Regions from separate parts of the Gordonia sp. w5E2 genome, predicted to be linked through region 1. Evidence: predicted binding sites of a transcription regulator. Region 1 holds the regulator's gene; the other holds the start of a gene.
What was found. Region 1 encodes LexA, which represses DNA repair genes until DNA is damaged. Its sites were predicted from a motif close to CGAACANNTGTTCG; they were not measured.
Positions count from the first base shown of each region.

Region 1 (15,849 bases):
GTGACCGTGTCGGTTTCCGACTGGACCCTGTGACATCGAGAATACCGCCAGCGCTCAGCGGTACGCGGGTGTGACAAGCGGTTGGCCAACGCGCAGCCCACTCGACGGCAGATCGTTGAGGTCGATGATCTCGTCGATGACTGTCTGACGCGGCACATCGGGCGCGACGCGTGCCGCGATCGAGCTCAGCGATTCGCCGGAACGCACGTGGACCACCTGCGTCGAGGTCGAGGACGGCACGCTCGCCCGCTGGTAGTCGGCGCCGACGGTCCCGACCACCCACACGGTCAGTGCCAACCCGACTCCCGCGAGCACCGCCAAGACCGCTGCCCGGCGCCGACGGGCCGCCACCAGCTCTCCGACGCCACCGGCGCATCGCGTGCCCGCAGGCCGCGTTGAGGTGCCGTGATCGAACGCGATCCGACGCCGAGGCCGCGGCGCGACGTCTGCGACGGCGGTCCGTCGGGACTCAGTCGTTCGAACGCGCCCCGCCACACTTAGCTCGTCGCTACGCGCGGGATTCGACGGTGCACGTCCACTGACCACCGTGGCGCGGTGAACTCGGGGACGCGTCGTCGATGCAGGTCGCGGCGTTGCAGATCGGGTGGTCGGCGGTGTTGCCGCGGATGCACTCGACGTGCTGGGAATCGTGCGGGTCACCGGGTTGGTCATCAAGCTGGTCATCGCTACCTCCAATGGTCGATCAAGCGTTCGATGAACTGATGTTCGAGTTCTACCAGAGGGGTCCGACAAAGTCCTGCGACACGTCGAACAAATGTTTGATGTTGTCAGTGGCCTCCGCTACTGTCGGCGCCAGACGATGGAAGAAAGACGCACCCCACCCCGCTTCACAGCAGCACCCGGTTCACAACAGCACCCGCTTCACACATCAGGAAGGACGGAACCGATGACAGAGAAGTCACGACGCGGCCCGTCGTCGCCCAAGGGCAACGGTCGCAGCGTCGAAGGCAAGAAGAGTGGAGGCGGCGAGGAGGCACCGATCCATCCGGCCGTCGCCGAGGCAACACTCACCGATCGCCAGCGTGGCGTCCTCGATGTGATCCGAAAGTCGGTGCGCGAGCGTGGATATCCGCCGAGCATCCGAGAGATCGGCGACGCCGTCGGCCTCACGTCCACGTCATCGGTCGCACACCAGTTGCGCACCCTCGAGCGCAAGGGCCTGTTGAAGCGCGACGCCAACCGTCCGCGGGCGGTCAACGTCTCCGAGGCTCCCGATGCACATCACTCCGATGCCATCAACGGAGATCTCCCGACCCCCACGTTCGTTCCGGTACTCGGCCGTATCGCGGCGGGCGGTCCGATTCTCGCTGAGGAGGCGGTCGAAGACGTCTTCCCGCTTCCGCGTGAGCTCGTCGGTGAGGGCTCGTTGTTCCTGCTCCGCGTCGTCGGCGAATCGATGATCGACGCCGCGATCTGCGACGGCGACTGGGTTGTCGTGCGTCAGCAGAATGTCGCCGACAACGGCGACATCGTCGCAGCGATGATCGACGGCGAGGCGACGGTGAAGACCTTCAAGCGCAAAGACGGCCACGTCTGGCTGATGCCGCACAATCCGCTCTTCGATCCGATCCCCGGAGACGACGCCGCCATCCTCGGCAAAGTCGTCACGGTGATGCGACGGGTCTGATGCGCCGAACGGGCCCCGCAGGTCGTTGACCAGCGGGGTCTGTGTCAGCCGTCGAGTTGCTCGGCGGCTGCGCGTCGGGCGAGTGCCGGACTCGAGGTGGCAAGTGCGGCAGCGGCGGCAGCCCGGCACTGCTCCATCGTCACCGTCGACAGCTTTGCTCCGACTGCGGGCGTCGCCGCCGGAGCCGCCGACAGCGAGGTGACTCCGAGCCCGACGAGCACACATGCGAGCGACGGGTCGGCCGCGGCCTCGCCACAGACTCCGACGGGTTTGCCCTGCTGGGCGCCGGCGGTCGCAACCTGCGAGATGAGTGCGAGCACCGCCGGTTGCCACGGGTCGGTGAGTTCGGCGAGTTCTGCCGACATCCGGTCGGCGGCCATCGTGTACTGGGTGAGGTCGTTGGTTCCGATCGACACGAAGTCGACCTCGGCCAGAATCGCCGGCGCCAGGATCGCCGCTGCCGGGATCTCGATCATCACGCCTGCCGTCAGACCACGCTGACGGACGAGTTCGGCGAACTGTGCGGCCTCCGCGGCCGTGGCGATCATCGGTGCCATGACCCACGGCGTCGTGCCGGACTCCTCTGCCGCGCGCGCAATCGCGTCGAGCTGAGTTCGCACGATGTCGGGGTGGTCGTCGCCGATGCGGTTGCCGCGTACGCCGAGTGCGGGATTCGCCTCGTCCGGGTGCTCGATGAAGGCCAGCGGCTTGTCCGAACCGGCGTCGAGCGTTCTGATGACGACTTTTTGGCCCGCGAACGCCTCGAACACGTCGCGGTACAGCCGCGTCTGCTCGTCCACATCGGGCTCATCCGCCCTGTCGAGAAACGCCAACTCGGTGCGGAACAGCCCGATGCCCTCGACTGGCGCATCGGCAGCGCTGCGCGCGGAGACGCCGTCGGCAACATTCGCGAGGATGGCGACGGCGGTGCCGTCGGCAGTCCGGCCGGGGCCACGCCACGCAGCAACAAGCGCGGCCTCCGCAACGCTGCGCTCGACGAGTTCACGCGCCTCGGCCCCCTCTGGTTCGACGGTGATCGACCCCGCGCCTCCGTCGAGCAAAACCATTGTGCCGCTGGTGATCTCACTAAGTCGCGCCACAGCGACCACGCACGGGATGCCCAACTGCCGCGCGATGATGGCGGTATGACTGGTCGGTCCGCCGAGACGCGTGGCCAGCCCGACGATCACCGCGGGATCGAGCCCGGCGGTATCCGCGGGAGCGAGGTCGTCAGCGAAGAGAATCGACGGGTGACTCGGCGTCGGAATCCCCGGTTCCGGCTGGCCGAGCAACTCGGCGACCACTCGGTCACGAACGTCGTTGAGGTCGGTGATCCGCTCTGCCATCAACCCGCCGAGTTTGGCGAACATCTCGGAGAACTGCGCCGTGGCCGCGACCGCGGCGGCGGGCGCCGACGCGCCCTTCGCGACACGAGATTTCGCCGCACCGATCCATCCCCGATCCTCGGCCAACCCGGCGGTCGCAGCAAGGACCTCGGCCGCAGCTCCCGACGCGTGTGACGCGCGATGACGTAGCCTGCCCGCGACGACTGCCGCGGCGGCGACGAGGCGTTCCGCCTCCGCGTCCCGCTCGTCCTCGGCCAGAACGCGATCGGTGCCGAGTGACGTCTCGTCGTACGTGACGCGCCCACCCGGCCACAACACCGGCCCGTAGGCGAACCCTGCGACGACGGGTGTTCCCGACAACTCTCCTTGACCGTTCATGGTGACCCGATTCTCCGATACCAGGTGCTTCTCCATTGCGTCTGCTGCCTTCCGGGTCGATCGGCCGGGTGCGGTGATCTGTGAGGGATACCCGGCGTCGTGAATTTCTGTGATCAAAGTTACTCGAAACACTTGACTTGTCAACACACACGGGCGTAAACACAGATATATCAACATCGAATGCCACACAGAACCAAACTCACGATGATCCGCAGAAGCCAGATCCACAGCAGCCGGATCCACAGAACACAGACCCACAGATGGTTCGCCGAAGCGCGAGCCACACCACAGATCGGAGTCGACAGGTGTACGCCGAAGAGCGACAGCGAGCAATAGCCGATCAGGTGCGCGCGCACGGCCGCGCATCCGTAACCGCCCTCGCCGACAGGTTCGACGTGACGAGCGAGACGGTGCGCCGCGACCTCGCGGTCCTCGAGCGCGCAGGTAGCGTGCAACGCGTCCACGGTGGAGCAGTCAAGGCCGGGACGGTCGAGGTAGTCAACGAGCTGGGACTCGACCAGCGCGAGTCCTCCCACACCGCAGAGAAGGCCGCGATCGCACGCGCTGCGATACGGTTTCTGCCCTCGGACGGTGGATCGGTGATCTTCGACGCCGGAACCACCACCTACCAGGCCGCCAAGCTGCTGCCTTCGGATCGCAGGCTCACGGTGATCTCCACGAGCCTCCAGCTCGGGCAGGCACTCACCGCGCACGAGCGGGCCACCCTACTCATGGTCGGCGGTCGAGTCCGCGGACTCACCCAGGCCGCAGTCGGAGCCGAGACCGTCGCAGCGCTGCGAAAGATGCGTGCTTCGGTTGCCTTCGTCGGCACCAACGGGATCAGCGAAGGCCACGGCCTGTCCACCCCCGACGCGGAAGAAGCCTCGGTCAAGTCGGCCATCGTCGCCGCCGCGCAGCGCGTCGTAGTGCTGGCCGACTCGTCGAAGATGGAACGCGAGGACTTCAGCTCGTTCGCTCCGCTCGACGAGGTGGATGTCCTGATCACCGACGACGGGATCGACCCCGAGTTCTCCGCGGCGCTCTCGGCACACGGCATCGAGGTCGTGATCGCATGATCCTCACAGTCACAGCCAACCCGAGTCTCGACCGCACCCTGGAGATCGCAGGACCGTTGATGCGGGGCGAGGTGCAACGCAGTACCTCCACCCGGGTCGAGCCGGGCGGCAAGGGAGTCAACGTGTCCCGCGTCGTCGCGGAAGCCGGCATCCCCACCGTCGCGGTACTACCCGCGCACGCCGACGACCCGCTGCTCACCGCCCTCGACGCGGTCGCACTGCCCTATCGCACGGTCGATATCGACGGCCAGATCCGCACGAACATCACGGTCGCCGAAAACGACGGAACGACCACGAAGATCAATGCGCCCGGCCACACCCTCACACCTGCCGAACTCGACGATCTGACAGCGCTCGTACTCGGCAGCGCCGAGGACGCGTCGTGGGTGGCACTGTGTGGCTCGCTTCCGCCGGGAGTTCCCGACGACTGGTATCGACGCATCTCCGATCGCCTCGTCACGAGCGGACGCCGCGTGGCGATCGACACGTCGGGCGCACCCCTGAGCGCGGCGATGTCGGGGCCCATCGACCTGGTCAAACCCAACGACGAAGAACTCGCCGAGGTCAGTGGTATCGCCCCAGCCGAACTGGCCGCTGCCATCGCCTCGGGCGACTACCTGCCCGTCGTGGCGGCGTCGCGCACGCTGATCGCCACCACGCAGGGAGCGGTACTCGCGACCCTCGGTGCGGCGGGTGCGGTACTCACGACCGCTGAAGGCAGTTGGCTGGCCACTCCCCCGCCGATCGTGCCGCGCAGCACCGTCGGGGCAGGCGACGCGTCGCTGGCCGGATACCTCATCGCGTACACGGCAGGCGCCTCCGAACCCGACCGTCTCCGCACGGCAGTCGCCTACGGCTCGGCGGCCGCCGGACTTGCGGGGACGCAACCGCCGCTTCCAGCACAGGTCGACGTCGACTCGGTCGATGTCGTCGAACTCTCGGGAGCCGCCCCGATCACGTGACCCCACAGCCTCCAGACCCTGTACGCGAACCGCCACGAAGCTCACCGACCAGAACCGGAACACCCCCTCCGGCCGCACAGAAGTAGAAGGAAAACCCATGTCCGACAACATCATCACCGCAGCGACGGTGCATCTCGATGTCGACGCCGGCAGTGATCCCGCCGCCGTCATCACCTATCTCGCCGAGAATCTCGGCGAGGCCGGGCGCACGACCGATCCATCCGAACTGAGCCGCGCCGCGCTGGCCCGTGAGGCAAAGTCGGCAACCGGGCTGCCCGGTGGGATCGCGATTCCTCACGCACGGGCCGCATCGGTCACCACTGCCAGCCTTGCGTTCGCCCGACTGTCCAACAAGGTCGACTTCGGTGCCCCCGACGGTCCGGCCGACCTCGTATTCCTCATCGCAGCACCCGAAGGCGCTGCGTCCGACCACATGAAGCTGCTGAGCTCGCTCGCACGAGCGCTCGTGCGTCCCGACTTCGTCGCCGCCCTCCGCGAGGCGCCGAGCGACGAGCGCGTCGTCGAACTCGTGGATGAGGCCATCAACCCTGCCCCGGCAGGCTCTCCGTCGACATCCGCCACGCCTGCGGCGAGCTCGGCCGCCGCTGCTGCGACCGCGTCGCCAGCAGGCGCGAAGACCGCGAAGACACTGAGTCCCGATTCGCAGAAGCGCCCCTCGATCGTCGCGATCACCGCGTGCCCGACCGGAATCGCACACACCTACATGGCCGCGGACGCACTCAAGTACGCCGCGGAACGCGCGGGCGTCGACTTCCACGTCGAGCCGCAGGGATCGTCGGGCACGACGCCGTTCACCCCTGACGTCATCGCCGGTGCCGACGCCGTCATCTTCGCCACCGACGTCGGCGTGAAGGGCAAGAGCCGCTTCAGCGGAAAGCCGGTCATCGAGTCCGGGGTCAAGCGCGCCATCAACGAACCCGACAAGATGATTGCCGAGGCCGTCGAGGCGTCGCGCAATCCGCACGCCTCGCGCGTCGACGGGTCGGCAGACGACGGTGCCGGCGCAGCGGAGGGATCGGCGTCGAGCCTGTCGTTCGGCAAGAAGATCCAGCAGGCACTCATGACCGGTGTCAGCTACATGATCCCGTTCGTCGCGGCAGGCGGACTGTTGATCGCGTTGGGCTTCCTGCTTGCCGGATACGAGATCGCCAACAAGACACTCGATTCATCCAAAACCCTGTCCGACGGCGCCTACATCGCACTGAACAACAGCCTCTGGGATCTACCCGCGGGCGGTCTCGGCCAGTACCTCGGCGGTGTCAGTTTCGCGATCGGCGCGCTCGCCATGAGCATGCTGGTACCTGTCCTCGCGGGTTACATCTCGTTCGCGATAGCCGACCGTCCCGGTATCGCACCCGGTTTCGTCGCAGGCCTGGTCTCGGTTGCCGTCGGCGCGAGTTTCATCGGAGGTTTGATCGGTGGACTCATCGCAGGCGCCGTGTGCCTCGCAATTTCCCGACTTCCGTTGCCGCAGTGGGCACGTGGACTCCAGCCGGTCATCATCATCCCGCTGTTCGGCAGCCTGATCGTCGGCGGTCTGATGTTCATGTTGCTCGGCAAGCCGCTCGCCTGGGTCACCACCCAGCTCACCGACGGTCTCAACAGCATGAGCGGCAGCTCCAAGATCGTCCTCGGCGTGGTCCTCGGACTCATGATGTGCTTCGATCTCGGTGGACCGGTCAACAAGGCCGCGTACCTCTTCGCCACCACCGGTCTCGCGATCGGCGACACACCCCAGCTCGAGATCATGGCAGCGGTCATGTGTGCGGGCATGGTTCCGCCGCTCGCGATGGCACTCGCCACCGTCATCCGCCCCGGACTGTTCACCGAGCCCGAGCGCGAAAACGGTAAGGCCGCTTGGTTCCTCGGCGCTGCATTCATCTCCGAGGGTGCGATCCCGTTCGCAGCGAAGGACCCGATCCGCGTGATTCCGTCGATGATGGCGGGTGGCGCACTCGCAGGCGCTCTGATCATGGCCTTCGGAGTCACTCAGCGTGCGCCGCACGGCGGCATCTTCGTCTTCTTCACGATGAACCACTGGCTGCTCTTCCTCGCCGCGCTTGCGGCGGGTACGGTCCTCGGCACGGTATGCGTCGTCGCGGCCAAGCAATTCGGGCGATCGGCCAGCCGCCAGACAGCGGCACCCGAGCTCGAGACCATTCCCGCCTGAGATCACCAGTCCCGACATAACCCCATCTGCAAAGGAGCAAATAATGCCAAGCACCACCGTCGAGGTCGGATCAGCCGTCGGATTGCACGCACGACCAGCAACGATCATCGCCGAGGCAGTCGCCGACGCGGGTACACCCGTGACGATCTCGGTCGTCGGAGGCGAACCTGTCGACGCGGGATCGGCACTGCTGATCATGACGCTCGGTGCCGAGAAGGGAACCGCGGTCGTCGTCGAATCCGACGATCAGGCAACGCTCGACGCCATCGCGAAGCTCGTCGCCGCCGACCTCGACGCGGAGTAGACCCCTACTGCTTCAACGAGGCCAGTTCTCCCGCCAGCGCCGAGGGCACACGGACACGCATCCGGGTGCCCTCGGTGCTGTGGTCTGTGGTGAGAACCTCGCCCTCGCGGTGAATTCGTGACACCAGATCGCCTCGCGTGAACGGGATGTCGACGGTGAGTTCCACGTCGTCGCGACCCACGAACTCTCGGACCGCCTCGAACAGTTCGGGCAGTCCCTCACCGGTGCGCGCCGAGACGTACACGACGCCCGCTGAGTTGGGGCCGTGCGTACTACCGCCCGCGCCGAGCATGCCGCGCAGTTCGGTGAGCCGGGACGCATCGATGGCATCGATCTTGTTGATCACCAACAACTCCGGGGGTGGCGCGACTCCCTCTTCGGCCACGACGTCGTTGATGACCCGTCGGACCGCCGTGATCTGTTCCGCGGGGAACGGGTCGCTGCCGTCGACGACGTGCAGTACGAGATCGGCATCGACGACCTCCTCCAGCGTCGACCGGAATGCCTCGACGAGTTGCGTCGGGAGATGGCGGACGAAGCCGACGGTGTCGGTGAAGACCAGTTCGCGGCCGTCCTCGAGAGTCGCGCGGCGCGTCGTCGGATCGAGGGTCGCGAACAGCGCATCCTGCACGAGCACACCCGAACCCGTCATGGCGTTGACCAGACTCGACTTACCCGCGTTGGTGTATCCCGCGACGGCGATGCGCGGCACAGCGCCCCGCAGCCGCGCAGAGCGCTTCGTGGTTCGGGCGGTGCGCATTTCGCGAATCTCGCGGCGCAGCTTGGCCATTCGCTCACGGATGCGCCGACGGTCGGTCTCGATCTTCGTCTCACCCGGTCCGCGCAGACCGACGCCGCCGTTGCTGCCGGCCCGGCCACCGGCCTGACGGGACATCGACTCACCCCAACCACGCAGACGCGGGAGCATGTACTCCATCTGCGCTAGAGCCACCTGCGCCTTGCCCTCACGCGAACTCGCATGCTGGGCGAAGATGTCGAGGATGAGGGCCGTGCGGTCGATCACCTTGACCTTGACTACCTTCTCCAGCGCGGTCAGCTGCGCAGGGGTCAGCTCGCCGTCGCAGATGACGGTGTCGGCGCCGGTGTCGGCGACGACGTCGCGCAGCTCCTGCGCCTTGCCCGAGCCGATGAAGGTCGCGGGATCGGGTGAGGATCGTCGCTGGATCACTGCTTCGAGGACCACGGAACCCGCGGTCTCGGCGAGCGCTGCGAGCTCCTCCATGTTCGCCTTCGCGGCGGCCGCGGATCCCTCGGTCCAGACGCCGACGAGCACCACGCGCTCGAGGCGCAGTTGTCGATACTCGACCTCGGTGACGTCGGTGAGCTCTGTCGAGAGCCCGGCGACGCGCTGCAGCGAGGCGCGATCGGAGAGTGCGAGCTCGCCGGTCGTCGGGGTGTGGGCACGGTCGCGGGAATCGTCGTGGTCGCCGAAGTCTGCGGGGTCGACGAGATCGTCGGGATCGATCAGATCGCGGGAGAGGTCGATCGCGGGTGCGTTCGCGTCGACGGGACGGGTGTCGTGCAGGTCATGTACCTGTGGTGATGTTTCGGTCATACACCATCCATGGTGACACGCCGACGCCCCGTCGAGCACGTGGATATCCGCCGAGCCGCCGTACAGCGGGCCTGCGGCACGTCAGTCGACGCGATACCAGCCCGCCCGGAATCGGCCGTCGGCCACCAGTGCGGACGGTCCACGCAGCGTCGCATGACCGTCGGCAACGGTGACCGTCACCCTTCCGCCGGGCACGTCGATGACCATCTCGCCTGCGTCGCGGCCGAGGGTCTGCAGACCCGCTGCCGCCGCCGCGACCAGCCCCGTTCCGCAACTTCTGGTCTCGCCGACACCGCGCTCGAAGACACGCATCGTGGCGTGCAGACCACCGTGCGGGCCGTCTTCGGGAGACGTCAGCAGTTCGACGTTGGCGCCGTGCGGAAAGACGCCGTCCGGCAGGACGACGCCGGTAGAGAAATCGATCGCGGCGAGGTCAGACGTCGACATGTCGGGCACCACGGACGCCAGGTGCGGGTTGCCGACATCGACCGCGACACCCGGATAGAGGTCGTCGCCGATCCGCACGGTCGCGTCGTCTCCGAGTGTCACCCGACCCATCCGCACACTGACGTCGGCGAACAGATCATCGAAAGAATGCACCACCACGGGACGTCCGCCCGCGCGCGAACCCACCGTGAACTCGTCGGAATCCGTCAGCCCGGTGGCCCGCAGGTAGTGGGCGAAGACGCGGACGCCGTTGCCGCACATCTCGGCGATGGAGCCGTCAGCGTTTCGATAGTCCATGAACCAGTCGTCGGGGTCGACGCCGTCGGGCAGTTCGTCGAGGACGCCGGCGCGCACGAGGGCCACCGCCCGCGCGACGCGCAGCATGCCGTCGGCCCCGATACCGCGTTGGCGATCGCAGACCGCCGCCACGAAGTCGGTCGTGAGGTCGAGTTCGACCGCCGGGTCGGTGAGCACGACGAAGTCGTTCTGGGTGCCGTGCCCCTTCACGTAGGTCACTGCCTCGCTGATCGTCGTCACCCGTCCAGAATACGTGCGGGAGGTTCTCAGACTTCCGCCGCCGCAAGCGCGGCGTCGAGGAGTGCGGGTGTCGCGGCGTCGAGCCAATGGATGCGGTGATCGCGGCGAAACCACGACCGCTGCCTGCGCACGTATCTACGGGTGCCGATGAAGGTCAGTTCTTCCGCAGTCGCAAGGTCGTACTCGCCGTCCAGTGCGGCCAGTGTCTGCGCATATCCGATTGCTCGACGAGCGGTGACGCCCTCGCGCAGACCGGCCTCGACGAGCGCGTCCACCTCGTCGACGAGACCGTTCGCGAACATCAGCCGCGTCCGGAGCGCAATCCTCTCGTCCAGTTCGGCAGTGTCGCGGTCCAGCGCGAGAATCCTTGTCCCCCACCGTGGCTCACCGATCTTCGGCGCCGACGCCGCGAACGGCTCCCCGGTCAGTTCGACGACCTCGAGCGCGCGCACGATCCGTCGTGCATCGGTAGCGAGGATCGACGACGCCGCCGCAGGGTCGACAGTCGCGAGATGCTGATGCAATGCCGCGACTCCGATCTCGTCGAGCATCGCCTCGTAACGGGCCCGCACCGCGGGGTCGGTTGCCGGGAAGCGCCAGTCGTCGAGTAGCCCCTGGATGTACATCATCGACCCGCCCACGATCACCGGCGTGCGGCCGGCGGCGAGCAGGGAGTCGATGTCGGCGGACGCGGCCTCCTGATAGCGCGCGACGGTGGCCGTCTCGGTGACGTCGAGGACGTCGAGTTGATGGTGCGGGATGCCCCGACGCTCCTGTGGTGGCAGCTTGGCCGTGCCGATGTCCATGCCGCGGTACTGCTGCATGGCGTCGATGTTGACGATGTCGCCGTCGAGTCGTTCCGCGAGGTCGAGCGCGAGGTCGGATTTCCCGGTCGCGGTCGGGCCGACGACGGCAATGGGGGTCACCCCGGATGACCGAGCACTCACCGCGCGTCCTCGGGTGTCCACGACGCGACGACGTAGCCGACACCGAACGGTGCGTCGGCGTAGGACACCTCGGCCGCCATCAGGGTGTCGCCGACGATCGCCGCGGCGACCTGCCACGCCGCCCTGCCGTCGACTCCGTCGGCATCGCACGCGGCAACGTCGAGTCCGCGAAGCGCGTCGACGTCAGCCGCCCCGAGCGCCTCGACTATGCGCTGCTGGAGTTCGACGGCGCTGTCGCGTCGGCCCCCGCCGGGAGCCTTCGGCGCAAGCGCGGTTGCACCGTCGGCGACGATGAGTACCCCGATTGGCTCGGGGTCGGCGGAGATCTCGGCCGCCAGTGCACGACCGCGCTCGCAGGCGACTTCGGGCCGTACGTCGGGGTCGACGACGATCGGACGCACCGACGCGGCGTCGACCTGTCCGCGTAACCACCCGGCGATCAACATCGACAGCGGCAGACGTCCCGATGATCGCTCCTCACCCGCTCGTTCCAGGGAGACCGGTACGTCGACGCCGAACCTGCCGAAACCGCCCGTCGTCGGTATCGAGCGCGAGGCCTGCGCCTCGCCTGCACCGGACCTCGCGGAGGCGATGCGGTCGTCGGCCCCCACCGCCACCCAGCGTGACGCATGTCGGGCGAGCAGCGCGCCCGCATCGCGAACAGCCGAGCGCACCTCGAGGGTGTCCACCGCGTCCGGTCCCGCCAACTCGGGAACGACCAGTGGTGCGCTCGGGACGAAAACCACACACGCCAGCACACCGTCGACGCTAGCCGACGGTGTGCCCGATGCCGCGACTAGCTCCGACACACCCCCCGCGACGTCGGCGATGTTCCGCAGGCCGCACATCGAGAACCCTGACCTGCTTGAATAGGTGGAGTCCTGGGGCCAGTTGCGCAGGACGTAGTGACAGGCAGCCGTGACGCGCGGCACCACTGACGCTGTGAGGGGACCACACCATGACGAGCGACGACACCAGCGGACCGGCCACACCCGCATCCGAGCCGACTCCCGGCCCCCGGCCCGGCCCGCCGAAGCCAGGTCCCAAGCCCGGCCCTCGGCCCGGTCCCGGACCCAAACCTGCCGCGCAGGCACCGACCCCTGTTCCTGCAGTTGCCGTCGGTAAGCATGAGTCGTTCGATCCCCGCAAGTTCGGGCGGATCGATGAACAGGGCGTCGTCTGGCTCATCACCGCGGACGGTGAGCGTGAGATCGGGTCGTGGCAGGCGGGAACCATCGACGAGGGTCTCGCCCATTTCGCGCGTCGATACTCCGACCTCGAGACAGAGGTGGAGATTCTCGAAGAGCGCCTCGCCGCACGCACCGGCGATCCTCGCAAGTCGCAGGCCGCAGCCAAACATCTGCTCGACACCCTCCCCGAGGCCAGCGTGATCGGCGACGTCTCTGCCATCGAGCAGCGATTGACCGTCATCGTCGGAAGTGCCGACGACGTCGCCGACTCGCTGAAGGCCGAGCGCGAACAGGCTCGCGCCACAGCCATCGCGCGCAAAGAAGAACTCGCCACCGAGGCGGAAGCCATCGGAGCAGAATCCACCCAGTGGAAGACCGCGGGCGATCGGCTGCGCGCGATCCTCGACGAGTGGAAGACCATCAAGGGCATCGACCGTAAGACCGACGACGCGCTGTGGAAGCGGTACTCGAAGGCGCGCGACGCGTTCAATCGTCGACGCGGCGCCCACTTCGCCGATCTCGATCGGGAACGCGCTGGCGCCAAGGCACGCAAAGAGGAGCTCATCGCACGGGCAGAGGCGTTGTCGTCGTCGACCGACTGGGGTCCGACCGCGGGCGCCTTCCGCGAACTCCTCGCCGACTGGAAGGCATCCGGGCGGGCACCGCGCGACGCCGACGAGGCGCTGTGGCAACGGTTCAAAGCCGCCCAGGACGTCTTCTTCGCTGCTAGAAACGCGGCATCGTCCGAGCGCGACGCCGAGTTCAGTGCCAACGCGACGGCGAAGGTAGCCCTGCTCGACGAGGCGGAGAAGTCCATCGATCCCGCATCCGATCTCGACGGTGCGCGCCGCGAGTTCCGGACGTTCCGGGAGAAGTGGGACGAGATCGGCAAGGTGCCGCGCGAACAGATGCACAGCCTCGAAGGCCGTGCGCGTGCGTTGGAGAAGCGGATTCGCGACGCCGAGGACGCGCAGTGGCAGCGCACCGACCCCGAGGCGCTCGCGCGTGCCGCGCAATTCGCCGACCGCGCAGCACAACTCGAGGACCAGGCAGCAAAGGCGGCCGAGCGCGGCAAGAAGCGCGACGCGGAGAAGCTGCGCGAGCAGGCGGCCCAGTGGCGCGAATGGGCGCAGGCCGCGCAGAGCGCCATCGCCGACCGCTAGCCGGCCCGGGGCTGAGCTCGACCAGGTACTGATACTCGATCAGGTACTGGTACTCAGCGCTCGCGCGGGCGCTGCTGCAGTTTGCGGGCGGCCTCTTCGCGTGCCACCGCTTCCCGACGACGCTCCTCTTCGAGCGCCAAGTGGTAGGTGCTGCGCGCCCACACGACGCGTGACCAGTGGAAGGTGAGCACGAGCAGGGCCAACCAGCCGAGGACGAGCCCCGCGCCGACACCCGACGGCGGTGCCACTCCCCCGACACCAGGAGTGTTCCGCGACCACCACGCGAGCATGCCTGCGACGCAGCCGATCGCGCACCCGCACAACGCGATCCACGCGATCACCCATCGGCGGGTGACCAGCGCGAGCATCGACCCAAAGATTCCGAACACCACCAGGAACCAGACGAATACCTTCGACACCACTGCGACTCGTTCGGTCGCGGCGGCCGCGGACGAGGTCAGCACGTCGAATCCGTTCGCAGAACCCGTGTGCGGCAGGAGCAGCGAGCCCATCGCGACGAGCACAGCGACGGCGACCACCACGGCGCGAGCTCCCGGATCGATCTCGCCCGCGACCTTACGTTCGGCCTTGCGGAGATCGTCTGCGTACTGCGCGAACTCGGCGTCGTCACTTCCGGTCCCGCCGTCGGCAGTGCTATCACCGGTGCTACCACCGCTGGCTCGTTGAGCCGTCGGCAGTCGGTCGTCGGTGTTGTCCTCGCGCGGTTCGTCGCTCATCTCGCGCCTCTCATCTCTCGTCGCTGGGTGCTGGCAGTTCAAAAGGCCCGGCAGATCACGGTGCCCGGCAGGTCATGCCGTCATGGTTCACGAACCACAGGCGCCCGAAGAACATCCGGTCGAGGCCACGGCGGGCATCGGCGCCGGACCCAGTCCCGGCATACCCAGTCCGACGCCGACCGGCGCCGTCGTCGGGGTGGCGTTGATTTCGTGCGCGTCGCCTGCGCGGGTTCTGCGATGCGACGCAATGGACCCGTCGGCGATGAGGTGATGCGGCGCGGCGTCGGTGACGGTCGTGACCACGACGTCGCCGGGTCGGATCGCCTCGGCGGCGTCGCCCGCGCGGAAGTGCACGAGTCGCCCATCGCGGGCGCGGCCGGTCAGCCGCCCGGTGTCGGCGGATTTGCGCCCGGAGTCCGCGGCTACGAGCAGCTCGACGTCGGACCCGATGAGGTTGCGGTTCTCGGTGAGACAGATGCGCTCCTGCAGCGCGATCAGTCGTTGGTAGCGCTCGCTGACGACCTCTGGCGGCACCTGATCGGGCATCGTTGCCGCGGGCGTACCCGGTCGAGGCGAGTACTGGAAGGTGAACGCACTCGAGAACCGCGCACGCTCGACGACGTCGAGCGTCGCGGCGAAGTCCTCTTCGGTCTCACCGGGGAATCCGACGATGATGTCGGTGGTGATGGCGGCGTGCGGCATCGCGTCGCGCACCTTGTCGAGGATGCCGAGGAATTTGGTGGTGCGATAGCTGCGTCGCATGGCCCGCAGGATGCGATCCGAACCCGACTGCAGCGGCATGTGAAGCTGCGGGCACACGTTGGGTGTCTGCGCCATGGCGTCGATGACGTCGTCGGTGAACTCTGCCGGGTGCGGCGAGGTGAATCGGACTCGTTCGAGACCGTCGATGTCGCCGCAGGCGCGCAGGAGGTCGGCGAACGCGCCGCGGTTGCGGGGCAGTTCGGGGTCGGCGAACGACATGCCGTAGGCGTTGACGTTCTGCCCGAGCAGCGTCACCTCGAGCACGCCCTGGTCGACGAGCGCCTTGACTTCGGCGAGCACGTCGCCGGGGCGTCGATCAACCTCTTTGCCACGCAAGGACGGAACGATGCAGAAAGTGCAGGTGTTGTTGCACCCGACCGATACCGACACCCACCCGGAGTAGGCCGAGTCGCGCTTGGCGGGCAGCGTCGACGGGAAGGCTTCGAGTGAGTCGAGGATCTCGACCTGCGCCTCCTCGTTGTGCCGGGCGCGATCGAGGAGTGCAGGCAGCGAACCGATGTTGTGCGTACCGAACACGACGTCGACCCACGGCGCCTTGCGCAAGACCGTGTCCTTGTCCTTCTG
Region 1 covers NZ_CP144213.1:2,146,223-2,162,071, reverse strand. The annotation lists gene RND64_RS09860 (LysM peptidoglycan-binding domain-containing protein) at 55-684, opposite strand; gene lexA (transcriptional repressor LexA) at 1,001-1,648, shown strand; gene ptsP (phosphoenolpyruvate--protein phosphotransferase) at 1,693-3,408, opposite strand; gene RND64_RS09845 (DeoR/GlpR family DNA-binding transcription regulator) at 3,678-4,448, shown strand; gene RND64_RS09840 (1-phosphofructokinase family hexose kinase) at 4,445-5,410, shown strand; gene RND64_RS09835 (PTS fructose transporter subunit IIABC) at 5,508-7,601, shown strand; gene RND64_RS09830 (HPr family phosphocarrier protein) at 7,645-7,905, shown strand; gene hflX (GTPase HflX) at 7,910-9,481, opposite strand; gene dapF (diaminopimelate epimerase) at 9,563-10,465, opposite strand; gene miaA (tRNA (adenosine(37)-N6)-dimethylallyltransferase MiaA) at 10,492-11,412, opposite strand; gene RND64_RS09810 (hypothetical protein) at 11,409-12,260, opposite strand; gene RND64_RS09805 (DUF349 domain-containing protein) at 12,371-13,765, shown strand; gene RND64_RS09800 (Rv2732c family membrane protein) at 13,819-14,502, opposite strand; gene miaB (tRNA (N6-isopentenyl adenosine(37)-C2)-methylthiotransferase MiaB) at 14,590-15,849, opposite strand, start outside.

Region 2 (15,849 bases), 820 kb from region 1:
GCGTGAATGTGTGTCTTATCGAAGGCCGTGGGTGCTGCAGCACACACATCCTTCGATACGACACACAATGTGGCCGAAGGGAGACGCCTGATCAATCAGGCGCCTGGGTCACTCCTGGTCGAAGCGGCGGTTGAACCGTTCTTCCATGCGCTCGGTGAACTTGCGCTTGCCTGCCGGCCGCGCGGGGGCCTCGGCGGGTGCCGAATTCTCGGGACCCGAGCGGCCACCGCCCCACAGAGCGAGGAGGCCTGCGCCGAACATCACGAGAAATCCGATGAGGCTGACGACGGGAAGCCCGGCGACGCTGAGGCCCACCAATGGGCCGACGACGAGCAGCACAAGACCCACGACGAAGACCGCCGCCGCCTGAAGACGACGACGACCCGACGACCGGCCAAGCCGCCGACGCTTCACGCTGGACGCGAACTTCGGGTCCTCGGCGTAAAGAGCACTTTCGATCTGTTCGAGCATGCGCTGCTCGTGCTCCGAGAGTGGCACCGACCCTCCTTACTACGTTGCCGATTCACACATCAACGAGATTGTGGCGACCGCGGACGCCAGTCTCGTGACATGTGTTCGCGGCTCACTGCTTCCATGATACGAGGTGATTGCAAGCGCGACCACCATAACCACCCGACCGTCACATCGAAGCCGCCAATAGCGACAATTCGGGTCCTGTGATCACGTCGGGTGAAACGACCGCCGATCACAACCGCCGTACGGGCGCCTTCGGCCGCGAAGCGCGAACCGCAGGCGCGGACGAACCGATGAATCAGGCGATGTGGTCGTAGCCGTAGTCGGACCGGTCGACCGCTTGGTGCGCAAGCTTTCCCTGTTCGTAGGCGACGATGATGTCTTCGACGGCGTCGAGAAACGACAACACACGGGAGCGGAGCGCCACGACCGTCGCACCCTCGACGGAGCGACGCAGGCCTGACTCGATCTCCATGCGCACAGACGACATCCGGGCAAACGCTTCGGCGAACTCTGCCAGATCAGGAACGGCCGACGAGATCCGCGACCACGCATTTGGGGACACGCGTCGAGATGCGCGCTTCGCGGGTGGTTCGTACACCGCGAGTGCCGCTCCTGCCGCCCGCAGCGCCGCCAAGTAGTACTGGCGGAACCGTTCGGCGTCGTCTGGCACGCCGTCGGCATTCTCGACCAGGATCTCTGCGCGATCGAGGAGGTCGCGAGCACGCACGACGACCATCGGGTCGATCTCCGGACGCACCACTGCACCTCGCCGTGCGTGACGCACTGTGCCGCGCGTCGGCCTATGGACTGCCATCTCGCGCTCCCTTCGGTGTTGCGTCCGCTCGACACCCGAGCGGCTTTCACGTTCCTGTGTGACCAAGTCGTTCCTGTGTGACCAAGTCCCGGTACGGTCCGGCGATGCACGCTTCCCTCGTCCGTCGCCGGACCGCCCAGACTGTCGTGGGTGACGCAGAACGGCTTGCGGAGGCACGTTCATCGAACACCCGTTCGACATATTCAATATAGCTAGAACGGCGACACTCTTCAAGAGGAGATGTGGCCCCATTCCCGACAGCAGAAGCGTAGAACTCGGTACCGACATTCCCGATCGGCTGCGGCCTGCCAGGAACGCGACGCGCGCGGCGGACTGCGGGAGGAAGGACAACGAGCAGTTGGCGACCCGACTCGTTCGGTTGACCGGCCAGGACTCCCCGGCCTGGCTCGACGCTGCCCTGAATGTCTACGTGACCGCGATGGACTACCCGCGTGGCACCGAGCACCACCGGGTTCCGCTCTGGCGCGAACACATCGCACGACGCGGGTGGACCGCATACGCGGCGCTGACGGCCGTCTCCCCCGACATCCGGCTCGACCCCGACGCGGAGCGTCGACGAATCGGCCCTCCGGTGTCGCCGTCCGGGCACGAGATCATGGTCGGCATCGCCTACGGCTATCGCGGCGCCGACGACCAGTGGTGGAATCACCAGCTCAGAACCGGTCTCCGACTGTCCGGCTGCGACCGCGACACCATCGAACGCATCGCAACCAACTACTTCGAACTCACCGAACTCCACGTCCACCCGACCGCTCAGGGCCACGGCATCGGCGAATGGTTGCTGACCGCGCTGCTGAGCGACCGTCAAGAAGACCACGTCCTACTGTCCACCCCGGAGATTCCCGCCGAACGAAATCGGGCGTGGTCCCTCTACCGCAGGATGGGCTTCGACGATGTGCTGCGCCACTTCACCTTCACCGGCGACCCACGACCCTTCGCTTTCCTCGGTCGACGACTCCCGCTCGACGCGGCTACCGAACCTCTCACAGGTACGCCACCAGCGGCGGCGCGGTGAGCCGCCGAGGCGGCTCAGGCCATAAGCCCCGGCACGACGCCGTTGTCGTGGGTGCAGGTCACAACGGCCTCATCGCGGCCGCCTACCTCGCCCGCGCGGGACGTTCTGTGCTCGTCGTGGAACGCGACGACATCCCGGGCGGCGCCGTTTCGACCGTCGAACGCTTTCCGGGCTATCGAGTCGATCGCGGATCGTCGGCGCATCTGATGATCCGACACTCCCCGATCATCGACGAGCTCGAACTTTCCGCGCACGGTCTGCGCTATATCGACTGCGACCCTTGGGGTTTCGCACCCGCGACGCAGGACGGACCACCGTTGGTGTTCCGCACCGACCTCGACGCGACCTGCGCGTCGATCGCCGCCGCGTGCTCAGACGCCGACGCGGACGCCTACCGACGATTCGTCGACGTGTGGGGTCCGCGGTCGCGGGCTGTGCTCGACGCGTTCAACTCGCCGGCAACGCTCCCCCGGTTCGGACGGGCATTCACCGGTATCGGAAACACCGCCCACACCGCCCGTACCGGGTTCATCGGTAGACGTGCGGGGTCGCTCATGTCGGCGACCCAGGAACTGATGATGTCCGGCGACGCCCTCCTCGATCGCTGGTTCACCTCCGAACGACTCAAAGCGGCTCTCGCCTGGTTCGGCGCGCAATCGGGTCCGCCGATGAACGCGCCGGGTACCGCACCCATGGTCGGGTTCGCGGCACTCATGCATCGGATTCCCCCTGGCAGGGCGGTCGGCGGCAGCGGCGCGCTCACCGAATCCCTCCTGCATCGCCTCGACGCCGACGGCGCACAGGTACTCACCGGATCGCCCGCGACGTCGATCAGCCGCTGTGGCGATCATTGGTGCGTTCAGACCGGCGAGGACAGCCACTGCACCGACCAGGTGATCGCCGCCTGCCACATAATCGCGACACTCGACATGCTCGACGCCGGGCGAGCTGCCCCACCAGCGGAGATCGATCGGTGGCGGCGCGAGATCGACATCGGCTCCGGCATCGGGATGGCAGTCCGGCTCGGCACACGCGCACTCCCCGCCTACCGCGACCTGCCGTCGGACCTTCCACCGCACGGCGTGCATTCGGCGCTGGGACTCCTCGTCACCGATCGTGCACAGCTTCGTCGCGCGTACACCGCGGCCTCGGTCGGCGAATTACCACCGCGCCCACCGTGCGTTGTGATGAGTTTCTCGGCGATCGACCCGACACTTGCTCCCGCACAACGACATTCGATCACCGTATGGTCGCAGTGGCATCCCCGACAGTTGCGCGAAGGACAGTGGTCGACGGCCGGCTCGGTCGCCGTGGACGAGATCCTCACCGAAGTCGATCGCCACGCACCGGGGTTCAGTGCGTCGGTCGACCATCGTTATGTACAGACGCCGGCCGATCTGGAATCCGAACTCGGGCTGGTCGGCGGCAACATCATGCACGTCGAGATGACGATCGACCAGATGTTCGTCTATCGGCCGCACCCCGACCTGGCCGGGCACCGTGTGCCCGGGGCAGCAGGACTCTTCCTCGCCGGGGCGTCGACGCATCCCGGCGGTGGGGTGACCGGTGCCAGCGGGCGGATCGCAGGGCAGCTCGCGATCGCGGCGAGCCGACGGCGTCGCTGACGCTCCCATCCGGCACCCCGCATCCGACACTCCCCATCCGACACTCCCCGCCTGACACACGCCGCAGGGTGTGCGAGGCGACGGTGCCCTTCTGGCACGATGAGCACGTGCAACCGGCTACCACGCGACGCCCGACCGATCCGACGCGCAGACGTTCCGCGCGAACCGCGGTCGCGTCGGTGTTGATCCTGCTCACGGCCATTCCTCTGCTGTCGGGGTGTCTGACCCGCTCGACCACCGTCGGCGACCGGTATGCCGGCACGGTCATCGTCGCCACCTCGCCGGACAATCCCAGCGGCGCGCCACGACTCGACATTCCCGAATCGATGCGCAACAACGTGTCGACCTCCGACTACCGCGAAGGCCCCAACACGGGTGGGGGCGACTCGGCGAACCCGTCGGCTTCACCGTCTCCGGGCGCCCCGTCCGCAAGCGCCCCATCCGCAGGCGCACCGTCGACCGGGACACAGCCGGGAACCACAGGGCAGGGCGCCAGCCGGGTCGGTACCAGGGCGACGTTCTCCGATCTGACCGCCGGTCAGCTCAGTCAGCTCGGCGACATCGTCGCCAACGCGTTCGGCGACACGTCGATGACGATGGAGCTGAACGCCAAGCGCAGCGGCGACGTCGTGCGCTTCCGCGGCAGTGCAGATCTCAACGGACTCGAGGAACGCGACTACCTCAAGTTCACCCTGGCGTTCGCTGGTCCGATCACCGCGAGCAACGTGGCGAAGCAGGATTCGGAGACCTCGGTCACGTGGACACCCGAACCGGGCAAGGTCACCGAGTTCATCGCCGATGCGACATACCCCGACCCCGCGACCGCGGCGTTCACCGGATGGACGTGGCTCCTCGTGATCGTGTGCCTGCTCGTCGTCGCGCTCGTCATCTGGTTGGCGTACTCGCACCGCGACACGAGCCCTCGCCCCGGGCGGCCGCGGCCGGTGCGTCGAAGCGCACCCGTCCAAAAGGCAACGGCACCGAAGACGACAACTCCGAAGGCAAGCGCACAGCCTTCGACTACCGCACCTGCCGCGCACGCAGAATCCGCGACGACGACGTCGGGCGGCGAGAAGCCGGAGAGCACAGGCTCCGCCGGCTAGGCCTCCCAGCGGGGCAGTTGCGCCGGCCGGCGCTGGTTAGTTCGACGAGACGAGCGGCAGGGCGTCGGAGGTGTCGACGCCGAGCCGGTCGAGTACCTCGCAGGTGGCCTTGGCGAAGTTGAGGCTGATGAAGTGCAGCCCGGGGACGCCCTCGGCGATGAGATGCTGCGACATCTCGGTGGCGATGTCGATTCCGACCGCGCGCACCGCTGCCCTGTCTTCCTGTTCACCGGAACCCGCGGCGGCGATCAACCGTCGCTCGACGCTCTCGGGCAGGACCGAGCCTGACAGCTCGACCATCCGTCGGACCGAGGCAAGCGACGTGATCGGCATGATCTCGGGGATGATCGGCTTGGCACCCTGCTCGGCGTCGGCAGCAGCGACGCGGTCGCGCAGGCGGAGGTAAAAGTCGACGTCGAAGAACAGTTGGGTGACCGAGTACTCGGCGCCTGCGCGGAGCTTGCTCACCAGTACGCGGGTGTCGTGGTCGAGATCGGGAGCGCGGTGGTGGCCTTCGGGGAAGGAAGCCACACCGACGTGGAACTGGCCGAGTCCACCGATCAGGTCGACGAGTTCTTCGGCGTACGAGACGCCCTCGGGATGCTTGACCCACTCACCGAGCGGATCTCCTGGCGGATCACCGCGTAGCGCAAGGATATTGGTGATGCCCTTATCCGCGTACGCGCCGACCAGCGAGCGCAGTTCGGCGATCGAGTGGTTCACCGCGGTGAGATGAGCGACCGGCACCAGCGTCGTCTCGGTCGCGAGTTGCCCCGCGATGCGCACGGTGCGATCGCGGGTGCTGCCACCCGCGCCGTACGTCAGTGACACGAACGCGGGATTGAGCCGCTCGAAGACACGCACCGCACGCCACAGGCGTGCTTCGCCCTCGGCATCTTTCGGTGGAAGGAACTCGACGGAGAAGGGCACCTGTCCCGGATGCGGCGCAGACAGACGTTCGACGACGGACGGCACCGGGGCGGATGAATTCACCGGACCAGTGTACGGGCTAGCCTGTGACACGTGACCTCGACCGCTCCCGTCCCCACGCGCCTCGCCGAGGTTCCCGGCGCAGTCGAATCCGTGCTGCGCGACTTCCTCGGTACCGCTGTGTCAACAGCCGCCGCCATTTCGCCGGTCGTCGGGTCGTCGGCGCAGGTCGTCGCCGATTTCGTGCTGTCGGGCGGCAAGCGCATCCGGCCCGTCTTCGCGTACGCGGGGTGGCAGGCGGGCCGCAGCGACGCCAACGGTGTCCCGACCGGCCTCACCGACGCCGACGCACTGCGGATCAGTGCCGCCCTCGAACTCGTGCAGGGGTGCGCGCTCATTCACGACGACATCATCGACGCCTCCGACACGCGGCGCGGCAGACCAACGGTGCACCGGGTGTTCGAGCGCGGCCATCGCGACGCCGGATGGCGCGGCGACGCGGCTGAACACGGCGTCGCGTCGGCTGTTCTGGCAGGCGATTTCGCGCTCGCATGGGCCGACGACCTTGTCCACGGGTACGCCCCGGCGACCGTGTCGCCCGCGGGAAGGCCTCTGACGGGTCCGCAAGTCGCGCCCCTGCCACCGGGAGTGATCGCGACATGGGCGGCCATGCGTACCGAGGTCCTCGGCGGTCAGGTCCTCGACATCGTCAACGAGGTCAGTGGCGAGGAATCGACGGAGGCCGCCTATCGGGTGATGGAGTTCAAGACGGCTGCGTACACGGTCGCGCGTCCACTCGAGCTCGGTGCCCGCGCCGCGGGTGCCTCCGAGGAACTCGTCGACCAACTACGTTCGGTCGGCCACGATCTCGGCATCGCGTTCCAGTTGCAGGACGATCTTCTCGGCGTGTTCGGTGATCCGGTCCGAACCGGCAAGCCTTCGGGCGACGACCTCGTCGCAGGTAAGCGGACAGCACTTCTCGCGCTCGGACTGTCCCGCGCCGACGCGGACGATCCCGCACTCGGCGACACGTTGCGTTCGGTCATAGGGACCGAACTGTCGGCAGACGAATTGGCCACTGCGCGTGGCATTCTGACCGATGTGGGCGCCGTCGCCGACGTCGAGCGGACGATCGACACGCTGCTCGACTCCGCCGTCACCACCCTCGAGAGCACCGACATCGACGATGCCGTGTACACCGACCTCGTTGCCGTCGCGCGTCGTATGGCGCATCGCGACGCCTGAGCGTGGGCACCGACGTGACGGTGGCCGCAGACGCGCGTGTGGACCGCGGATCGTTGACGACGCGGCGTACCCTCATCGCCGGTCTGATCGGCTCGATCATGGTGTCGCTCGGCGGTTTCGGCATCGCAGACATCCCCCGCAACCACCCGATACTGACCGACACCGGACTGAGCTGGCTCACCTACGGACACGGTAAATCGCTGTGCAGCATCACATTCTGGGTCGGCGTGACGCTCATGGTGATCGCATGGATACGCCTTGGGCGCATCCTGTGCGACCGCACGCGTGATCACAGCGGGCTCCACCTGGGCAGGTGGGTGCTGGCGTGGGCCGCACCGTTGATGGTGACCGTGCCGCTCTACAGTCGCGACGTCTACGCCTACCTCGGCCAGGGCGCCCTGTTCGGGGCGGGCTTCTCGCCGTACGCCGACGGCCCGGCCCACAATCCGGGACCACTCGTCGACAGCATGGCGCAGGTCTGGGCGTCGACCACTGCGCCCTACGGTCCGCTCTTCGTGTGGGTGACACACCTTGTCGTCGCCGTGACCGGTGATCACGTCATCCTGGGTGTGCTCGCCATGCGACTGGTCCTGCTGCCGGGACTCCTGTTGTCGCTCTGGGCAATTCCGCGACTCGCCCGCCACTTCGGGGCGTCGGCCGCCGCCGGGCTGTGGCTCGTGCTGTTCAACCCGCTCGTCCTGATCCACCTGGTGGGCGGACCGCACGTCGAGCTGCTCATGATGGGTGTGTTGTCCGCGGGGATGGCGTTGGTCGTCACCGGGCGACACGTCGGCGGGCTCGTGCTGCTCGGCTGTGCGGTCTCGATCAAGATCACCGCCGGGATCGCGGTCCCCTTCGTGCTGTGGATCTGGTTGGCGCACATTCGACAACGGCGCCAGGTGGGCGCGCGCGACGTGGCTCTCGTGCTCGCCGCGATCGTGGGCATCACCGTTGCGGTGTTCGCGGCGTGGACCGCGCTCGTCGGGCTCGGCCTGGGTTGGCTCACTGGTTTGGGCTGGGCGGATCGGATCGTGAATTGGTTTACGCTGCCGACGGTTGTCGCCCACCTCGTGACGCTCGTCGCCGCGCCGTTCACTCCGCTCAACCTGCAGACCGTCCTGCCGATCACCCGGCTCATCGGCGAAGCGCTTCTCGCGGTCATCCTCGTCGTGTTGTGGTGGCGGCAGCGGCATTCCGAGCGAGACGCGATGGCGGGCATCGTGCTCGCCATGCTGGCCGTCGTGATCCTCGAACCGTCGACGCTCCCCTGGTACTACACCTGGGTGCTGTGTCTGGCCGTCGCGTTCACACTGCCGACGTGGGTGCGCGCACTCGTCGTCGGCATCTCGACGTTCATGCTGATCGTCTTTCAGCCCGACGACTCGATCTTGTTCTACAAACTGCCCGAGACACTGTTGGCGCTGGCGCTCGGTGGCCTCGCGGCCGCGTCGGTGATGCGGACCGATCCGCTGCGGATCGGCGCTCTCGGCCGTCGGATGTGGGGTGTCAGAACGCCTGTGCCTGCGCGCGACGGATGACTTCGCGGGCCGAGTGGGTGTGCAGCGCGTCTGCGGGTGTCAGGCCGAGGTCGTCCTGTTCGGTGAACAGCCACGCCATGATCTCGTCGCGCGTGTAACCGCCGTCGAACAATACGTCGACGAGTCCGGTGAAATGTTTCGCGATGCCTTCGTCGTCGAAGAACACGCGCGGCACCGCGGGCTGACCGTCACGCGAGATCGCCAGCAGGTGATGATCCCGGATGAGATTGCGCACCTTGTTCGTCGAGACATGCAGGCGTGCTGCGACGTCGTCGAGTGAATAGGTGGCGGTGTCGGCGGGGAGGGTGTCGGTCGAGAGGGGCAGAGAACTCACCCGCCTGAGATTACCGTTTCGCCGCGCATGCCGACAGGCGGTTGTCACGCTGTGCACAACTCGTCATTCGGGTACACGCCACGGCGTCCAGGTATGGGCCGGCGGTCGGTGGTGCCGGGTAGATTCGACGTCGTGAACAGCCCGGCCGACACCCTGCTCGGTGCGGTCCTCGAGGACCGCTATCGTCTCGATGCGCCCATCGCGCGCGGCGGGATGTCGGCGGTCTATCTCGGCGCCGATCTGCGGTTGGGTCGCGACGTCGCGGTCAAGGTGATGGATCGACGCTACTCGGGCGACCCACAATTCGTGCGCCGCTTCGAGTTCGAGGCGCGTGCGGTCGCAGGCCTCAAACATCCGGGCCTGGTCGCGGTCTACGACCAAGGCATCGACGAGGGCACCGCGTTTCTCGTGATGGAACTCGTCGAAGGCGGGAGCCTGCGCGAGTTGCTGCGCGAGCGGGGACCCATGCCGCCGCACGCGGTCGTCGCTGTCGCCGATCCCGTCCTCGGCGGTCTCGGCACCGCGCACCGAGCAGGACTCGTCCATCGCGACATCAAGCCCGAGAACGTCCTGATCTCCGATGCGGGCGAGGTCAAGGTCGCCGACTTCGGCCTGGTGCGCGCGGTCGCGGAAGCGGGTGTCACCTCGGCGAGCGTCATCCTGGGCACCGCGGCGTACCTGTCGCCCGAGCAGGTCGAATCCGCCGACGCCGACGCCAGGAGCGACGTCTACTCCATGGGCGTCATGATGTTCGAATTACTCACCGGCAGAACGCCTTTCCACGGCGACTCGCCACTTGCACTCGCCTACCAACGACTCTCCTACGACGTCCCGGCCCCCGGCGATGTCATCGACGGCGTGCCCGAGGAGATCGACGAGGTGATCCTGCGCGCCACCGAACGTCGGCCGCGCGACCGCTACGTCGACGCCTTCGAGATGCGCGACGCGCTGCTCGCCGCTGCCGACGATCTCGACCTGCCGCCGTTCACCGTTCCCGCACCGCGCCGCTCGGCCGAGCGGGAGACGATGGTCCGGATGCGCGCCGCACAGGCCGCCGCGGCGCGCCCACAGCCGCGTCCGGTGGCACCCCGCGCTGTCCCCGCAACGGCACAGCAACCGGTCGCGGCGTCGCTCGTCGCGCCTCCGCAGCCGACGACAGCACCACCCGCGACGACCAAGCGTCCCACGGTGATTCCCGATCGACCGGCCGACGACACGCCCACCCACGACCCGGGGCGCGGAAGGTTGCAGGCGCTGATCTGGCTGACCGTCGTCCTGCTGGTGGCAGCGGGCGTCGGCTCGGTCGGCTGGTGGCTCGGCGCCCTGATCGTCGGCTGAACTGATCGTCGGCTCAACCGATCGCCAGCTGACCGGCCCGGTGCCGAGATGCTCAGCCGCGCAGCATCTCCGCGACGAGGAATGCCAGTTCCAGCGACTGCTGGGTGTTCAGCCGCGGGTCGCATGCGGTCTCGTATCGGCCGGACAGGTCGAGATCGGAAATGTCTTGCGCGCCACCGAGACACTCGGTCACGTTCTCTCCGGTGAGCTCGACGTGGATACCACCCGGGTGCGTACCGAGCGCGTGATGCACCTCGAAGAAGCCCTGCACCTCGTCGACGACGCGGTCGAAGTGCCGTGTCTTGTACCCGGTCGGCGAGGTGTGGGTGTTCCCGTGCATCGGATCGGACTGCCAGATCACCTTGTGGCCGGTCGCCTCCACCGCGCTCACGATCGGCGGCAGCACCTCGCGCACCTTCGAGTTACCCATGCGGGCAACGAAGGTCAACCGTCCGGGACGGTTGTGCGGATCGAGCCGTTGGACGTACTCGACGGCCTGCTCGGGTGTCGTCGTCGGTCCGATCTTGACCCCGATGGGGTTACGGATGAGCTCGGCGAACGCGATGTGCGCACCGTCGAGTTGGCGTGTGCGCTCACCGATCCAGAGGAAGTGCGCGGAAAGGTCGTAGAGCACCTTCTCGTCGAGTTCGGACCCGTTGGCACCGGACTCGTCGAGATCGGGATTGTCGGCCAGGCGCAGCATCGCGCGTTCGTAGTCGAGCACGAGCGCTTCGTGCGAGGCGAAGATCGCGGCGGACTTCAGGCTCGAATCGGTGACGCCACAGGCGTCCATGAACTTCAGGCCGCGGTCGATCTCGCCTGCGAGGGCCTCGTACCGCGCACCGGCGGGTGACGTACGGACGAACTCGCGATTCCAGTCGTGCACGCGACGCAGGTCTGCTTCGGCACCGGTCAGTGCGCGCACCAGGTTCATCGCTGCCGACGCATTGGCGTACGCGCGGACCAGGCGAGACGGATCGTGCACTCGTGCCGCTTCGACGGGTGGGAATCCGTTGACCATGTCGCCGCGGTAGGACGTCAGGCCGAGCGCGTCGACGTCGGCAGAGCGCGGCTTGGCGTACTGCCCCGCGATGCGGGCCACCTTCACGACCGGAAGGCTGGCGCCGTAGGTCAGCACGACGGCCATCTGCAGCAGGGTGCGGATGTTGCCCTTGATGTGCGGTTCGGTGTTGTCGGCGAACGTCTCCGCGCAGTCGCCGCCCTGCAGCAGAAAGGCGCGTCCCTCGGCGACGTCGGCGAGCTGAGAGGACAGAGCCTCGACCTCTGCCGGCATGCAGATCGGCGGCACGCTCTCGAGCACCGTGCGCATCCGGTGGGCGTCCTCGGGATCCCAACTCGGCTGCTGGAGTGCCGGCCTGCTCATGGCGTCGGCAAAGCGTGCCTGCAGGTCGCCGGGAAGCGGGGGCAGTTCGGGAAGTTCGTCGATCGGAACGTCTACGGTCCAGTTCACCACCCCACCAGGGTAGTAGGCGTCTACGACGACCCCGCAGCTCGGCCCCGTACCGTCTCCGACGCCCACCCCGCCTCAGGCACGCGAACCGCCCGCGCGCTCGATGGCCTCCCACTTGCGCAGGTTGTGTCGAGCATCACTGAGGGCGTCGTGAGCATCGTCGGGCGCCGGCGGCAGAGGTGGGCGACCGGCGGCCTCCCAGTGCTGTTTGAGCTCGCGCGTGAAGCGCGGAACAGCGCGGGGCAGTTCGGTCATCGGACCCCACAACTGACAGAGAACAACGTGGTCATAGGCCCCTACCCACGCCCACAGCTCTATGTCGTTGCCCTTTTCCGTCAGGAACTCCAGCAGGCCGTCGCGGATCTGCGACCGCGACTTCCACAGCGGCGACGAGGGTGAGGGAAGCTTGGGCAGGACGTTGGCGCGCACCCAACTACCGGCGCGCCCGGGGTCGAACTCGGTCGACACCGCATAATATTCACGACCGTCCTCTGCGACGACACCGATCGATATGAGATCGATCGTGCGGCCGTCCTCGATAAACTCCGAGTCGTAGAAGAAACGCATACCGCCAAGTATTCGCCACCGAATGCGCACACCGACACCCGACCGACCCACATGCCCCCGCTGCGGGGCCTACACAAAGGCCATCGATGCCCACATTCTGCAGCGCCGCGGACACTCGGCTCCGTCGGTGGGTTCCGACGCGGTTGACGCGCGCGCTCATCGTCATCGTGTTCGCGACGTCGTCGCTGCTCCAGATGATCGGTGTGCCTTTCACCAGCAGTTTCGGTACCAGAACGCGCATCGACCTCGACGTCTATCGGCTGGGGGCGCAGATCTGGCAGCAGGGCCAGAGCCTCTACGCCGACGGCTCGATGCCGTTCACCAGCGACGGCATCTGGCTTCCGTTCACCTACCCGCCGTTCGCCGCGATGACGTTCGTGCCGCTGGGTGCGATGACACTCACCATCGCGGGCGTCGTGATGTCACTGCTCACGATCGGACTCCTCGTCGTCGTCGTGCACATCGTGTTGACGGTGCTTTCCGTCGGGCGCATCGGCAACCGGTGGTGGCTCGCTCTTCTGGTCTCCACTGCCGCGCTCTGGCTCAATCCGATGTGGATGACGCTCGGCTTCGGTCAGATCAACGTGATCCTCATGGCGATGATCGTCGTCGACGTCTTCCTCGTCGGGCGGGGGCGTCGCCGCGCGCTCGGGCCTCTGCAGGGTGTTCTGGTGGGACTCGCGGCGGCGATCAAGCTGACCCCGCTCGTCTTCATCGTGCTGTTCGCATCGGCTCGGCGCTGGCGGGCGGTCGTCACCGCTGCCGCGACTTTCGTCGCCGCAGCCGCCCTGGCATGGATCTGGATGCCGTCGGATTCGTGGGGGTACTGGACACACACCTTGTTCCACACCACGCGCATCGGTGATCCGTCGGGCCGGATCAACCAGAACCTCAACGCGATGTGGATTCGGCTCCTCCCCGAGGCGAGCGCCGCGCAGCTCGCGTGGGTGCTCAGTTCACTCGTGGCAACGGCACTGGCGGGCGCCGCGTTGTTCGCATGCAAGCCCGTCGCGGCATTCGGCCGGGGCGCGGGTCGGACCGGACGCGTCAATGCCCTCCTGGCGACCTGCGTCGTCGCGGTCTGGGGACTTCTCGTCTCGCCGACATCGTGGGCACACCACTGGGTGTGGTCGATTCCGCTGATCCTGACGAGCCTTGTGGTCGCCGCGCGCACCGACTCGCGGCGCGCGTACGTCGCCTACAACGCGATCGCCGTCAGCGGCATCCTGATCTTCGCCGTCGGCCCGTACCAGTTCCTGCCGATGGTTGCCCGACACTGGACCGTATTCGACCACATCGTCGGAAACGCGTTCTCGCTGTGGGGAATCGCCGCTTTGATCGTGATCTGGCTGCTTCCGTTCTCCCCCGCGCGTGCCGCCACACGAGCAGCCGATCAACCGCTCGCCGAGATCCGATCTGCCTGAGCGGTAATTCCCGCGCAGCGCCGGCGCCCGAACTGACAGCCGATATGAGTCAGGCGGCCGAGGCCTCGCCCGGCCGCGCGGGCTGCTGGGCGTCGGGCTTCTTCTCCTTGAGCGAGGCGGCGTAGATGTCGACGTACTGCTGACCCGAGAGCTGCATCAGCTCGTACATGATCTCGTCGGTCACGGCACGCTCGATGAAGCGGTTGCCCTGCATGCCTTCGTAGCGGGCGAAGTTCAGCGGCTTGCCGATCTTCACCTTGACCCTGGTCGGGCGCGGCAGCACGGTTCCGGGCGGGTTGAAGGTATTGGTGCCGATCATGGCGACGGGGATCACCGGCACCCCGGTGTCGAGCGCGACTCGGGCGAGTCCCGTCTTGCCCTTGTAGAGGTTGCCGTCGGGCGACCTGGTGCCCTCCGGGTACATGCCCATCAGGTTGCCTGTCTCGAGCTGGCGCCGCGCGGCCTTGAGCGCATCGGCGGCCGCCTCCGCACCGGTCCGGTCGATCGGGATCTGACCGACGGCGGTGTAGAACCACGCCTGGAAGCGACCCTTGATACCGGTGCCGTTGAAGTACTCCGCCTTGGCGAGGAAGTAGATCCGACGCGGCACCATCAGCGGCAGGAAGAAGCTGTCCATCACGGCAAGGTGGTTGCTGGCGAGAATCGCCGGTCCGCGTTCGGGGAGGTTCTCGAGGCCTTCGACCTCAGGACGGCCGAGCACCCGCAGGAGCGGTCCGAGGAGAACGTACTTGAACAGGTAGTACCACATTTGAGACTCACTCCATCATCGCCGCGTCGCCACTTGGTGAAGTCGTCGCCGGACAGAGCACCGAGAGAACTCGAAGAGGGGCGAGTTTCCCGGTGAGCCGACGGGACGTTGTGAGATGACTCTACTCAAGCGCCCAGACCCGCGTGGGCCATAGGGCGTGCTCTCAGTGTGCCGTCGACCACCCTGCGTCGCCGAGCGCCAGGCCTTCGGACCGTAGTGCCGCGCGCGCCACCTCTGCGGCGCCGATGACGCCCGCGCTCTCGCCGAGCTGCGTGCCTCGAATCCGCGCGAGCTGTCGGTGCCCCGAGCCGGTGATCAATCTTGCGTAGTGCTCACGCGCCTCGTCGAGGAACAGTCCCGACGCCGCGCCGACGCCGCCTGCGAGCACGATCAGGTCGGGGTCGAAGATGTCGGCGATCATCGCCAGCCCCTGACCGAGTGACGCCGCGAAAGCGGCGAACGCGGCGATCGCGACCGCGTCACCGTCGGCTGCGGCACCCGCGACACGACGCCCCGTCAGCGACCCGGGATCGGCTGCGACGTCGGCGGCGAGCTGGCTTCTCCCCCAATCGCCATCGGCAAGCAATTCGACGACGGTGTCGACCAAAGCCGTTCCGCTGCAATATCTTTCCCAGCATCCACGCTTGCCGCATGAGCACGGCCGACCGTCGGGGACGACCGTCAGATGTCCGAGTTCCGGGGCTACACCGAAACTGCCGCGATAGATCTCGCCCTCGATGAGCAATCCGGCACCGATACCGGTCCCGATGGCCAAGACCAGCGAGTTGTGTCCGCGCGCCGCAGCGCCGAATCGGAACTCGGCGACGGCCGCGGCGTTGGCGTCGTGCTCGGTGACCACGGGCAGACCGATGCGCGCACTCATCTCTTCTGCGACACGTGCCTCACGCCACGGCAGGTGCGGCGCGAACCGGACGACCTGCCGATCGGGGGTCAGAAAGCCCGCCACCGCGAGGCCGACGGCGCGCGCCGCCCACCGTGAGGTGAGTTCGCCGACGAGCCGATCGAGGCAGTGCTCGAGGGCCAGCGCCGTGCCCGGCGTCGCGGCCCGCAGGGTGTCGAGCATCCGTCCGCGTTCGTCGACCACGGAGGCGCGCACACTCGTGCCGCCGATGTCGATGCCGATCGTCAACTCGCCCATTACTTCTCAGTTCTCATCA
Region 2 covers NZ_CP144213.1:2,961,550-2,977,398, forward strand. The annotation lists gene RND64_RS13285 (DUF3040 domain-containing protein) at 109-498, opposite strand; gene RND64_RS13290 (SAV_6107 family HEPN domain-containing protein) at 773-1,291, opposite strand; gene RND64_RS13295 (GNAT family N-acetyltransferase) at 1,650-2,327, shown strand; gene RND64_RS13300 (phytoene desaturase family protein) at 2,375-3,952, shown strand; gene RND64_RS13305 (LppM family (lipo)protein) at 4,060-5,055, shown strand; gene RND64_RS13310 (methylenetetrahydrofolate reductase) at 5,092-6,078, opposite strand; gene RND64_RS13315 (polyprenyl synthetase family protein) at 6,079-7,230, shown strand; gene RND64_RS13320 (alpha-(1->6)-mannopyranosyltransferase A) at 7,233-8,768, shown strand; gene RND64_RS13325 (Rv2175c family DNA-binding protein) at 8,737-9,102, opposite strand; gene RND64_RS13330 (protein kinase domain-containing protein) at 9,235-10,440, shown strand; gene RND64_RS13335 (class II 3-deoxy-7-phosphoheptulonate synthase) at 10,493-11,914, opposite strand; gene RND64_RS13340 (polyadenylate-specific 3'-exoribonuclease AS) at 11,987-12,478, opposite strand; gene RND64_RS13345 (glycosyltransferase 87 family protein) at 12,565-13,902, shown strand; gene RND64_RS13350 (lysophospholipid acyltransferase family protein) at 13,952-14,671, opposite strand; gene RND64_RS13355 (ROK family protein) at 14,835-15,830, opposite strand; gene RND64_RS13360 (hypothetical protein) at 15,847-15,849, opposite strand, start outside.
Region 2: a site for LexA is predicted at 1,475-1,488, ahead of RND64_RS13290 (SAV_6107 family HEPN domain-containing protein). Genes of this name have one in related genera too.